2 linked regions of the Limnospira fusiformis SAG 85.79 genome follow. The main gene of each other region encodes a partner of the protein of the gene in region 2 in a complex. Links are inferred from orthologs where the notes say so. Each region holds a gene or a part of one and is shown on either strand. Other genes may lie near its edges.

Region 1 (3,394 bases), 1.2 Mb from region 2 along the record:
CGTGTGGTATCCTCCCTCACGATGTCCCCATTGTCATACCCGTTTGGGTTTAAGTGAAAATATCCCAGTTTTCGGGTGGTTGTGGTTGCGGGGGAAATGTCGCCATTGCCATGCACCGATATCTATGCGCTACCCTCTAGTAGAAGGGTTAATGGGTGTATTGTTCTTGCTGGTATATGTAACCATCATGCCAGGGACTATAGTACAACTGTTTGGCTTGTGGGCGCTATTAGCTTGGTTGGTGGCGTTATCTCTAATTGATATAGATACCTTAACCCTTCCTAACCCTCTCACCCAGTCAGGTTTAGTGGTGGGGTTGTGCTTTCAAGGGTTACTGGGATTAAAAACGGCTGGGGTGATAGACCAGTTAATGGTGGGTGTTTTGGGGGCGGTGCTAGGATTATGGTTATTTGAAGCGATCGCCTTTTTGGGGTCCATGGCTTTTGGACAGACCGCTATGGGGGCGGGAGATGCTAAATTAGCGGCTCTTATGGGGGCTTGGTTGGGGTGGAAGATGCTATTGGTCGCAAGTTTCATCGCCTGTGGTTTAGGAGCCTTTATCGGCGCAGGAGCCATGGCTGTGGGCATATTAGACCGCCGCCAACCCATGCCATTTGGTCCTTTTTTAGCGATCGCCGCTGGTATAACTGCCCTGTGGGGTGAGATAATAGTATCTATGTATATGGAGTTATTTTTCCCAGTTATCTGAGGTAAAGTGCATCGGGCTTTGTGCCTATCCTAGAGATATATAATGATCGTGTCTTGGATTACACTAAAAACCACTGCTATGCGCTGGGAAGCCGAGTTAATGCAACAAGTCCTCGCCTCCCATGATATCCCAGCACGGGTAATTAGCCTAGGAGTTGGGTCATATATGGGGGTGGGGGGTCCGGCTAAATTGCAAGTACCATCGGAACATTTGTGGACAGCACTACTGCTGCTTAGTCCGGTGGACGAGGAGCCAGAGGAAGCTCAATAAATCATTTCCTCAATCAAACATCAGAACGTATTTTAATTAATGTCTCTATTTGACTGGTTTGCAAATCGACAAAAATCAGTTCCCATTAGTCCCGATCGCCAAGAGCGAGAAATTGCCGATGGTTTGTGGGTAAAATGTGAAAAATGCGGTGCATTAACCTACACCAAAGACTTACAGGCGAATCTTATGGTGTGTCTGCAATGTGACCATCACATGAGGGTTTACAGTGACGATCGCATTAAACAACTGATTGATGAAAATACCTGGCAGCCCATTGCTGCTAATCTGTGTTCAGTAGATCCGCTGAATTTCCGCGATCGCAAACCCTACAGCGATCGTCTGCGAGAATACCGGGAGAAAACAGGTCAAATTGATGCTGTACAAACGGGGACGGGTTTATTAAATGGGGAATCGATCGCCCTTGGGGTGATGGATTTTCGATTTATGGGGGGTAGTATGGGGTCGGTGGTGGGAGAAAAACTCACCCGGATGATTGAATATGGGACTGAGCATCAATACCCGGTAGTGATTATCTGTGCTTCCGGAGGGGCTAGAATGCAGGAAGGAATGTTAAGCCTCATGCAAATGGCGAAAATCTCGGCGGCTTTGGAACGACATCGAGAGAATAAACTTTTGTATATCCCTGTACTAACCAATCCTACTACTGGAGGGGTGACGGCTAGTTTTGCCATGCTCGGTGATCTAATTCTAGCTGAACCCCAGGCAACTATTGGTTTTGCGGGTCGTCGGGTAATTGAGCAAACCTTGCGAGAAAAACTACCTGATGATTTTCAAACTTCTGAATATCTGATGGCTCATGGGTTTATTGATGCGATCGTCCCTCGCACTCAGCTCAAAAAAACCCTCACCCAATTGATTAAACTGCACCGACCACCACAGCCTACCGGAAGACCCTTTGTAAAATTGTCCGACTCTAACTCCCGCAGCCATGTCCATCATTCTGAGGAAACCCAACAGCATCGATAATCTCTAAATCAGTGATTGGATAGTACCCACTACTGCATATAATTGGTGGGTGATGCCGGTTTTGACTAATTGTCATCGGTTTTTGCGGATTGGTCTAGGGCTGAAATGGCCTGCGACTACCATTTGGCGATCGCACAGGTGCTTAAACTTGGCGATCGCCTAGTAATTGCCTACCAACATCCCCAAACCCGTATAGTTGAGGATGTCAAAGCAATTCTCTCCGCCATTGAGGCCACAAGTGATTCAGAATCGTAGATCCAACGATTGACAAAGATCATTTAACACAGGACTATTGAGATAAGACTTCTGAGACAGAATCGCTAAAAACCAGGATCACAACTGCTCAATATTGCCGATTGAGTTGTGGCTGTGGTGCGTTCTATAATCATCTAAAAGTTAAGGAGAACCATGCTAAAAAGGTACATTTGGTTGGCTGTTGCCACTGTATTCTTCACCTTTCAAATGTGGGTGGGTAATGCAAACGCTTTGGAATTGACTGAAGAATTGAGAACCCTTCCCATCAATGCTCAAGGCGATACTGCTGTCTTGAGTCTCAAAGAAATCAAAAAAGGCCAACAGGTATTTAACGCCGCCTGCGCTCAGTGTCATGCGCTGGGTGTGACTAAAACCAACCCTGATGTTAACTTGAGTCCTGAAGCCCTGGCTTTGGCTACTCCCCCCCGCGATAACATTGCGGCTCTGGTTGATTATGTCAAAAATCCCACCACCTATGATGGCTTCATCGAGATATACGAACTGCATCCTAGCCTGAAAAGTGCAGACATTTTTCCCAAGATGAGAAACCTATCAGAAGATGATCTCTATAATGTAGCCGCTTACATTCTCTTACAACCCAAGGTTCGCGGTGAACAGTGGGGTGGTGGTAAATACCTCCGTTAATCTTTCCGCCTGAAAGATTCACCTAACTAAGTTTCTGACTTTAGGTTTTGGTTTTTGGTGGCTACTAAGAAGGGTTACTAACTACTCTGAAATTGTAACCACTAAAGTCCGCGAATTATCTAGGATAATCAGCGGAGCTAAAATCTAAAGTCTCCGATTTGACTGCTGATATTAAATACCTCAAATTTCCATGTTTCGTAACAGTTTTTTGCGCTCTCTACTGCTCTTATTTATCACCAATATAGTAGGATGGCTGATTTTTAGTTTCCCGGTTCAAGCTCAAAATGTTGACCCCTATGTGTTAAGATATCTGACTGATCAACCTGTGGAAATACAGAGCGATCGCCAAGGTGGAACCCAGACCTTTTCGGTGGAGGATCTATCAGCGGGAAAAGTCTTGTTTACGGATAGTTGTTTGAACTGTCACGCTGGTGGTGTAACTATTCCCTATCCGACGGTTTCCCTGTCTCTGGAAGACCTGAAGGGAGCCACCCCTCCGAGGGATACCATCAAAGATTTAGTCGCTTA
Region 2 (7,948 bases):
CTAAGTAAGTATTAGGTACAAACAGCAATGGCGGTAAAGACTAAGCCAATTTCCCTATCAGCCTCATTAACCAGACTAGACTTGCGGTTGATTTTCCCACAACCGGGAAAACTTAACTTAAAATAGCAGTATGGGAAATTAATCAGCAAAGACTAAGCCAATTTCCCTATCAGCCTCATTAACCAGACTAGACTTGCGGTTGATTTTCCCACAACCGGGAAAACTTAACTTAAAATAGCAGTGTGGGAAATTAATCAGCCGATAGATAGGAAGCCGTCAATATGCGAAGACGACAATTTTTAACTTTTGGCGCTCAATTGTGCGCCGCCACGATCGCCACATTAGGAAGCTACGGTTGGATCGCCAGAAGTGCCGCCACCACCCCTAACCCCAAAAGGTTAATCGTCCTATTTTTGCGGGGAGGAATTGACGGATTAAATGTAGTTGTCCCCTATGGCGACAGTGACTATTATCAGGCTAGACCAGCGATCGCCATTCCCCGACCCCAACAGGAGGGAGGCGCAATTAAGCTAGACCAACACTTTGGCTTACACCCCAGCCTAAACTCCCTGCTTCCGCTATGGAACCAAGGAAGTTTAGCTTTTGTTCACGCCTGCGGTTCTCCTGACCCCACCCGGTCTCACTTTGAGGCTCAACACTATATGGAAGTGGGTACACCAGGAAATAAAAGAACCCCCGACGGTTGGATGAACCGCCTACTGGGCTTGTTACCAGGACAAAACCCCGTAGATGCGGTGAGTGTCGGTCAGTCGATATCTGCCATTCTATCAGGTTCTCAGCCAGTTAGCAATATCTCCCTAGGTCGCAATGCCTCCCGCCAAATGCCCATAGATCGCGATCAGGTGCGAGCCACCTTTGACCGACTCTATGCCAATAATGACCCCCTCAGCGTGGCTTATCAGGAAGGTAGAAGCGCCCGCGATCAACTCATTAGGGAATTAGAGGCGGAAATGGTCGCCGCGAATAATGGTGCGCCTCTACCTGCTGGTTTAGCTGGGAATGCTCAACAATTAGCGACTTTGGTAGTGCGTGACCCACAGATTAGATTAGCATTTCTCGATGTTGGGGGATGGGATACCCATGTTAACCAGGGTTCAAGTCGGGGGTTAATGGCGAACCGTCTGGAAAGGTTAGGGGAGGGCTTGGTGGCGCTAGTGGATAGGCTGGGTTCCGTTTATAGCAATACCACTATTGTGGTGATGTCAGAATTTGGTCGCACAGTGCGAGAAAATGGCAATGGCGGCACTGATCACGGACGTGGTAATGTTTTATGGGTTTTGGGTGGTTCCGTGCGTGGTGGTCGCGTTTATGGGAGTTGGCCAGGTTTGTCTGACTCCGAGTTATACGAGGGACGGGATCTGGCTGTGACGACGGATTTTCGAGATGTGATTAGCCCGATTTTAACTTCTCAGTTTGGGTTAACTGCTTCTCAGTTAGGGCAGGTATTTCCAGGATACCGCCCCACTGGCAACTTTTCGGAGATTGTTTAATTGATGGAGGTTGTCCGGTTTGGGGTGTTCCCGGTCAGCCAACTTATTAACTATCCATCATCAATTGATTAATTGGGCATAATATCTCATGGGATTAACAGCAGAAAATCATGGTAAAATCAAACGAGTTGCCATTGTGGGTGGCACTCATGGCAATGAATGGACGGGAGTTTATTTGATTAAGAAATTTGAGCGATCGCCTGAATTATTGCGGCGTTCTAATTTTGAGACTTTCACACTATTAGCTAATCCCCGCGCCTGGGAAATTAATCGTCGCTATGTTGATCGTGATTTAAACCGCTGTTTTCGGCGGGAAGATTTAGAACATCCCAATTCTGATATTTATGAAATTCAGCGATCGCAATGGATAGCCAGCCAGTGGGGACCCCAAAGCCCATCTCCTGTTGATACCATCATTGATTTACACAGCAGCACCGCCCACATGGGATTAACCTTAATTTGGGTAAAAAATAATGCTTTTAATCGCCAAGTTACCGCCTATTTAAAAAGCATTTTTCCCGAAATAAATATCTACAGTTGGATCGAATCTGAATCGGAACCGGCAAACCCCTCCCTCAAATCTTTGTCTAATTACGGATTTTCCATCGAAGTCGGACCCATTGCGCCAGGGATGTTAGATGCGGCATTATTTCTGAAAGCGGAAAAGGTGATTTATGCGATTTTAGACTACATAGAAAAGTATAATCGGGGGGAGATTATCCACAGCGATCGCACTCTCACCATATACCAGTTTATCAAACAGATAGACTATCCCCGCACGGCGACGGGGGAACTCGCCGCCATGATTCACCCACAACTACAGGGGAGGGATTATCAACAGCTAAACCCGGGCGATCCGATGTTTTTACAGTTTGACGGAACCACCATTTATTACCAGGGAGAAACCCCCGTCTGGCCGATTTTTATCAATGAGGCAGCCTACTACGAAAAAGCGATCGCCATGATTTTCACCGAACCCCAAACCTTAATAATTAATAATTAATAATTAATAATTGTCGGGGTGGGTTCCGCTGTCAATTTTCTGCCCATGAGAAACCCGGTTTATTTGAGAAACCGGGTTTCTTGACCACGGCGATAATTAATAATTGTCGGGGTGGGTTCCGCTGTCAATTTTCTGCCCATGAGAAACCCGGTTTCTTTGAGAAACCGGGTTTCTTGACCACGGCGATAATTAATAATTGTCGGGGTGGGTTCCGCTGTCAATTTTCTGCCCATGAGAAACCCGGTTTATTTGAGAAACCGGGTTTCTTGACCACGGCGATAATTAATAATTGTCGGGGTGGGTTCCGCTGTCAATTTTCTGCCCATGAGAAACCCGGTTTATTTGAGAAACCGGGTTTCTTGACCACGGCGATAATTAATAATTGTCGGGGTGGGTTCCGCTGTCAATTTTCTGCCCATGAGAAACCCGGTTTCTTTGAGAAACCGGGTTTCTTGACCACGGCGATAATTAATAATTGTCGGGGTGGGTTCCGCTGTCAATTTTCTGCCCATGAGAAACCCGGTTTCTTTGAGAAACCGGGTTTCTTGACCACGGCGATAATTAATAATTGTCGGGGTGGGTTCCGCTGTCAATTTTCTGCCCATGAGAAACCCGGTTTATTTGAGAAACCGGGTTTCTTGACCACGGCGATAATTAATAATTGTCGGGGTGGGTTCCGCTGTCAATTTTCTGCCCATGAGAAACCCGGTTTATTTGAGAAACCGGGTTTCTTGACCACGGCGATAATTAATAATTGTCGGGGTGGGTTCCGCTGTCAATTTTCTGCCCATGAGAAACCCGGTTTCTTTGAGAAACCGGGTTTCTTGACCACGGCGATAATTATTCATTGTCGGGGTGGGTTCCGCCGTCAATTTTCTGCCCATGAGAAACCCGGTTTATTTGAGAAACCGGGTTTCTTGACCACGGCGATAATTATTCATTGTCGGGGCGCGCCTCCCACCCTTTATCATGAGAAACCCGGTTTATTTGAGAAACCGGGTTTCTTGACCACGGCGATAATTATTCATTGTCGGGGTGGGTTCCGCCGTCAATTTTCTGCCCATGAGAAACCCGGTTTCTTTGAGAAACCGGGTTTCTTGACCTCTGTGCCGTTCACCCGATAGGTGATCCCTCTGACTCACCCTACGAGGATGATAATTATTAATTATTAATTATTAATTATTAATTGTCGGGGTCGATTCGCATCAGGGGTTGTCCATATTCCACAGGTGCGCCATTAGCTACCAAAATTTCCATAACTTGACCAGAAACCTCAGCCTCAATTTCATTCATCAGCTTCATGGCTTCGATGATACAGACAGTTTGACCGTTAGTGACTCGATCGCCATTATCCACAAATGGCGGCTCATCAGGAGCCGGAGAACGGTAAAAAGTTCCCACCATGGGGGATGTTACCTCTACCCATTTAGCGTCAACCGGACTAGAGACCTTTCCTGTGGCGGCAGTAGTCTGGGTGCTGGTGGCGGTTGATTCTGATAAGCGATCGCCAGTAGAAACCGTCCCTGGAGGCGACACCAACTCCGCACTAGGAAACCCACCACTGAGGGCGACATCAACAGAAGATAGAGGGCGATCGATAGAACTGCCACCTTTGCGTACCATCAACTCAAAATCACTACTTTTGAGCGTCAGTTCGGAAATATTAGTTTTATCGATGTCAGCCAGCAGTTCTCGAAGCTGGTTGAGATCTAGTTGCACAGTTGGTATATCTCCCTAAAAATAACATTGTCGAAAATTATGGGCGATCGCCCATATCATGTTACCCAGAAATTTGGTTAACACTGGAAGCATTAATCGCGACCCTGATAACTATCGTTGCGGGTATCGATGCGAATACGCTCACCCACAGAAATAAACAGAGGAACCATCACAGTTGCGCCTGTTTGTAGGGTAGCTGGTTTCGTGCCACCCGTCGCGGTATCGCCTTTAACTCCTGGATCTGTTTCCGTCACTTCTAGGCTAACGGAGTTGGGAAGTTCCACCTCTAGCACTTGGTCATTCCAGTAGAGTACATTAACTTCCATACCTTCGATCAGGTATTTAACCCCATTACCAATCTGATCAGGAGTTAGGTGAGCTTCCTCGAAGGTGTCCATGTCCATGAACACATAATCATCACCATCTTTATAGGTATGTTGCATGGTCTTTTTCTCCAGGTTCGCCTGGGGAACTGTCTCCCCAGCCCGGAATGTCCGTTCCATGACGTTACCCGTCTGTGCGTTTTTTAGTTTGGTGCGGACAAAGGCGGAACCCTTTCCTGGCTTAACGTGGAGGAATTCTACCACCCGCCACACAGTTCCGTCTAATTCAATACTGACACCTGTGCGAAAGTCGTTACTCGAAATCATGGGAGCATCTTCACCTGGGCTGAACAATCGGCATTTATTTTACCCTAATCGGTGCTTTATGATGGGGTTCGGTGAGAGTTCTTAACAATTCTGCTAAAATCGGGGAAATTTCCCGCAAGTCCTGAAAACTCCCCCTAGCTATGCCAGATTTTGTCCTTGATGTCAAAAACCTACAGGTTCAGTTTAAATCTGACCAGAGAATCACGCGCGCGGTCGATCAGATTTCCTTTCAGGTCAAACCCGGACAGACCCTAGGAATTGTTGGGGAGTCCGGGTCAGGAAAATCTGTCACGTCTTTAGCAATTATGGGGTTGCTGTCCCCGGCTACATCTCAAGTGGGGGGAGAAATCTGGTTTCGGCCAGGAAACCCCCAGGCGGATGAAGCTGATCACAACAATGATAGCACAGAAGGAGCGATCGATTTACTACAACTGCCAGAATCTCAAAAGCAGCAATTTCGCGGCGGTGAAATCTCTATGATATTTCAGGAACCGATGAGTTCCCTCAACCCGGTTTATACGATTGGTTTTCAACTGATAGAAGCTATCCGACAGCATCAGGATATTACCCCCCGTGAAGGATTATGGAAAGCGACGAGTTTATTGCAGGAAGTCAAACTGTTACCTAGTGATGAGCAAATCCTCAAGCAACTACAGTTAGAAACTCCCCCGAATAATGATGATATTAATAACCCACCCTCACAGCGGGAGTGGCAAACTCGGATAAATGACCAAAAACGAGCATTTCTCGATCGCTATCCTCACGAACTCTCTGGGGGGCAACTGCAACGGGTAATGATTGCGATGGCTATTTCCTGCAATCCCACATTATTGATTGCTGATGAACCGACGACGGCTTTGGATGTGACAGTACAAGCGACTATTTTAGACCTGCTGCGAGAATTACGCGATCGCCGAGGAATGTCGATAATTTTCATTACCCACGATTTCGGAGTTATTGCCGAAATTGCCGATACAGTCGCGGTGATGTATCAGGGTAAAATCGTGGAATTAAACCCGATTCATCAACTGTTTAATAACCCCCAACATCCCTACACCAAGGGATTGCTGGCTTGTCGTCCCACATTGGAAACCCGACGGGGGGCAAAACTGCCCACGATTGCGGATTTTATGGAAGTTGTCAGCACGGAATCTGGCACAAAAATTAGAGGCATTGACTCTCAGGAAAACCTCGCTAATGAGACGCGGGAGACAGCCGAGAAGGTTCCCAGCAACCCGGATAATTCGCCGTTGTTATCGGTGCAAAATTTGCGAGTAGGATTTAAAATTCCTGGGGTGTTAGGAGGTACTCAAAGACTATTTATGGCAGTTGATGATGTGTCTTTTGATGTATTCCCCGGAGAAACATTAGGATTGGTGGGAGAGTCTGGCTGCGGGAAAAGTACCCTATCTAGGGCGATTTTACAACTGATTCTCCCCCATAGCGGTCGGGTGATTTTTGCTGGGGAAGATATTACAAATTATCAGCCTTCTGGTCCTTGGATTAATCGTTTAAAAGACTATCGCCAACGCCGGGAATTTCAGCAAAAAATGAAGTGGGTGCGGCGGGAGATGCAAATTGTGTTCCAAGACCCGTTTAGTTCCCTTGACCCCCGTTTAACCATTGGGGATGCGGTGATGGAACCCCTGTTAATTCACTCGGTCGGGAACTATAAACAAAGGCGCGATCGCACTGCTTATTTATTAGAAAGAGTCGGACTGAACCCGGATTTTATGAGACGCTATCCCCACGAGTTTTCGGGAGGACAAAGACAACGGATTTGTATTGCTAGGTCTCTGGCTTTAAACCCCAAATTTATCATCTGTGACGAGTCGGTGTCAGCTTTGGATGTTTCTGTACAAGCCCAGGTGTTAAACCTGCTGAGGGAGCTACAAAGGGAGTTTGAGCTAACATATATCTTTATCTCCCATGATTTGAGTGTGGTTAAATTTATGAGCGATCGCATTGTAGTCATGAACCAAGGCAAAATCGAGGAAATCGGAGACTCAGAGGAGATTTATCGCCATCCTCAACAGGAATATACCCGCCGACTAATCGCCTCTATTCCCACCGGAGATATCCAACGAGTTGCCAGTTAACTATCATCTTCGATAACTAACCCCAATAAATAGATTGAACCCGGAACTTTAGTCCTCAATGAAACTCATACTTTATAGTAAACCTGGCTGTCATTTGTGCGAAAACCTCCAGGAGAAACTGGAAGAAATTCAAGCAGATAGCAATAGTCCCTGTCAGTTTGACCTGGAAGTTAGGGACATCACCACCCGACCCGACTGGTATGCACTCTATCAATACGAAGTCCCAGTCCTGTATAAATGTGGCGATCGCAGCCTGACCGAAGAACCCATCCCCAGACCATCTCCCCGTATTTCCGCCTACCAGTTGGAACAAATCCTACAAAAATATTGGTAAAACATTAGATTAACAATAATCATCAAATTGGCAGAAGTTTGACCCGTGAAACTCAAAGATTTACTCAACCCCAACTTACTACCCCCAGAGTATCACCCCGCCTTAGACATGGAAATCACAGGCTTGGCGACTAACTCCCACGCCTGTAAGCCAGGGGATCTGTTTTTAGGAATGCCGGGAACAAGAGTTGATGGAGGGGATTTTTGGCCAAGTGCGATCGCCTCCGGTGCGGTAGCCGCCATAGTTTCCCAGTCCGCAGCCAGCAATACCCCACCAGAGACAGACTCTGATACCATTCCCTGTGTCATTCCCGCCGCCGACATGACCACAGCCTGCGCTGAGATAGCCACAGCATTTTATAACCATCCCGCCCAAACCCTCAAATTAGTGGGGGTGACCGGAACCAATGGCAAAACCACCACCACTCACCTGATCGAATTTCTCCTCAGCAACCTTGACCAACCTACAGCCTTACTGGGAACCCTTTACACCCGTTGGCCGGGGTTTCAAGAAGTCGCTGTTCATACTACCCCCTTTGCGGTGGAACTTCAACACCAATTAGCTGACGCAGTAGGTGCAGGCTGCCAATTTGGGGTCATGGAAGTTAGCTCCCATGCTTTACACCAGGGCCG

What was found. The genes of interacting proteins can lie anywhere in the genome.
Region 1: the proteins of accB (region 2) and accD are in contact, whole or in part, in a solved structure (PDB 8UXZ), measured with the Escherichia coli proteins. The link is inferred for Limnospira fusiformis SAG 85.79 from one-to-one orthologs.

The regions. Positions count from the first base shown.
Region 1 is NZ_CP051185.1:875,196-878,589, forward strand. What follows is about bases 1-2,992. They hold accD (acetyl-CoA carboxylase, carboxyltransferase subunit beta), read left to right. Parts: upstream 1-1,018; coding sequence 1,019-1,966; downstream 1,967-2,992. Other genes in these bases: HFV01_RS04335 (prepilin peptidase), read left to right, coding at 1-709; HFV01_RS04340 (hypothetical protein), read left to right, coding at 752-979; HFV01_RS04350 (hypothetical protein), read left to right, coding at 2,072-2,221; psbV (photosystem II cytochrome c-550), read left to right, coding at 2,375-2,866. In the rest of the region: photosystem II cytochrome PsbV2, read left to right, coding at 3,057-3,394.
Region 2 is NZ_CP051185.1:2,075,931-2,083,878, reverse strand. The notes cover bases 2,466-5,274. They hold accB (acetyl-CoA carboxylase biotin carboxyl carrier protein), read right to left. Parts: upstream 4,234-5,274; coding sequence 3,697-4,233; downstream 2,466-3,696. Other genes in these bases: HFV01_RS09925 (ABC transporter ATP-binding protein), read left to right, coding at 5,024-5,274; efp (elongation factor P), read right to left, coding at 4,326-4,883; HFV01_RS09940 (hypothetical protein), read left to right, coding at 3,153-3,638; HFV01_RS30455 (hypothetical protein), read right to left, coding at 2,853-3,119; HFV01_RS09950 (hypothetical protein), read right to left, coding at 2,574-2,747. Outside these bases: HFV01_RS09960 (DUF1501 domain-containing protein), read left to right, coding at 282-1,511; more of HFV01_RS09955, read left to right, coding at 1,600-2,465; more of HFV01_RS09925, read left to right, coding at 5,275-6,982; HFV01_RS09920 (glutaredoxin family protein), read left to right, coding at 7,041-7,316; HFV01_RS09915 (UDP-N-acetylmuramoyl-L-alanyl-D-glutamate--2,6-diaminopimelate ligase), read left to right, coding at 7,362-7,948. UniProt on the Escherichia coli protein: This protein is a component of the acetyl coenzyme A carboxylase complex; first, biotin carboxylase catalyzes the carboxylation of the carrier protein and then the transcarboxylase transfers the carboxyl group to form malonyl-CoA.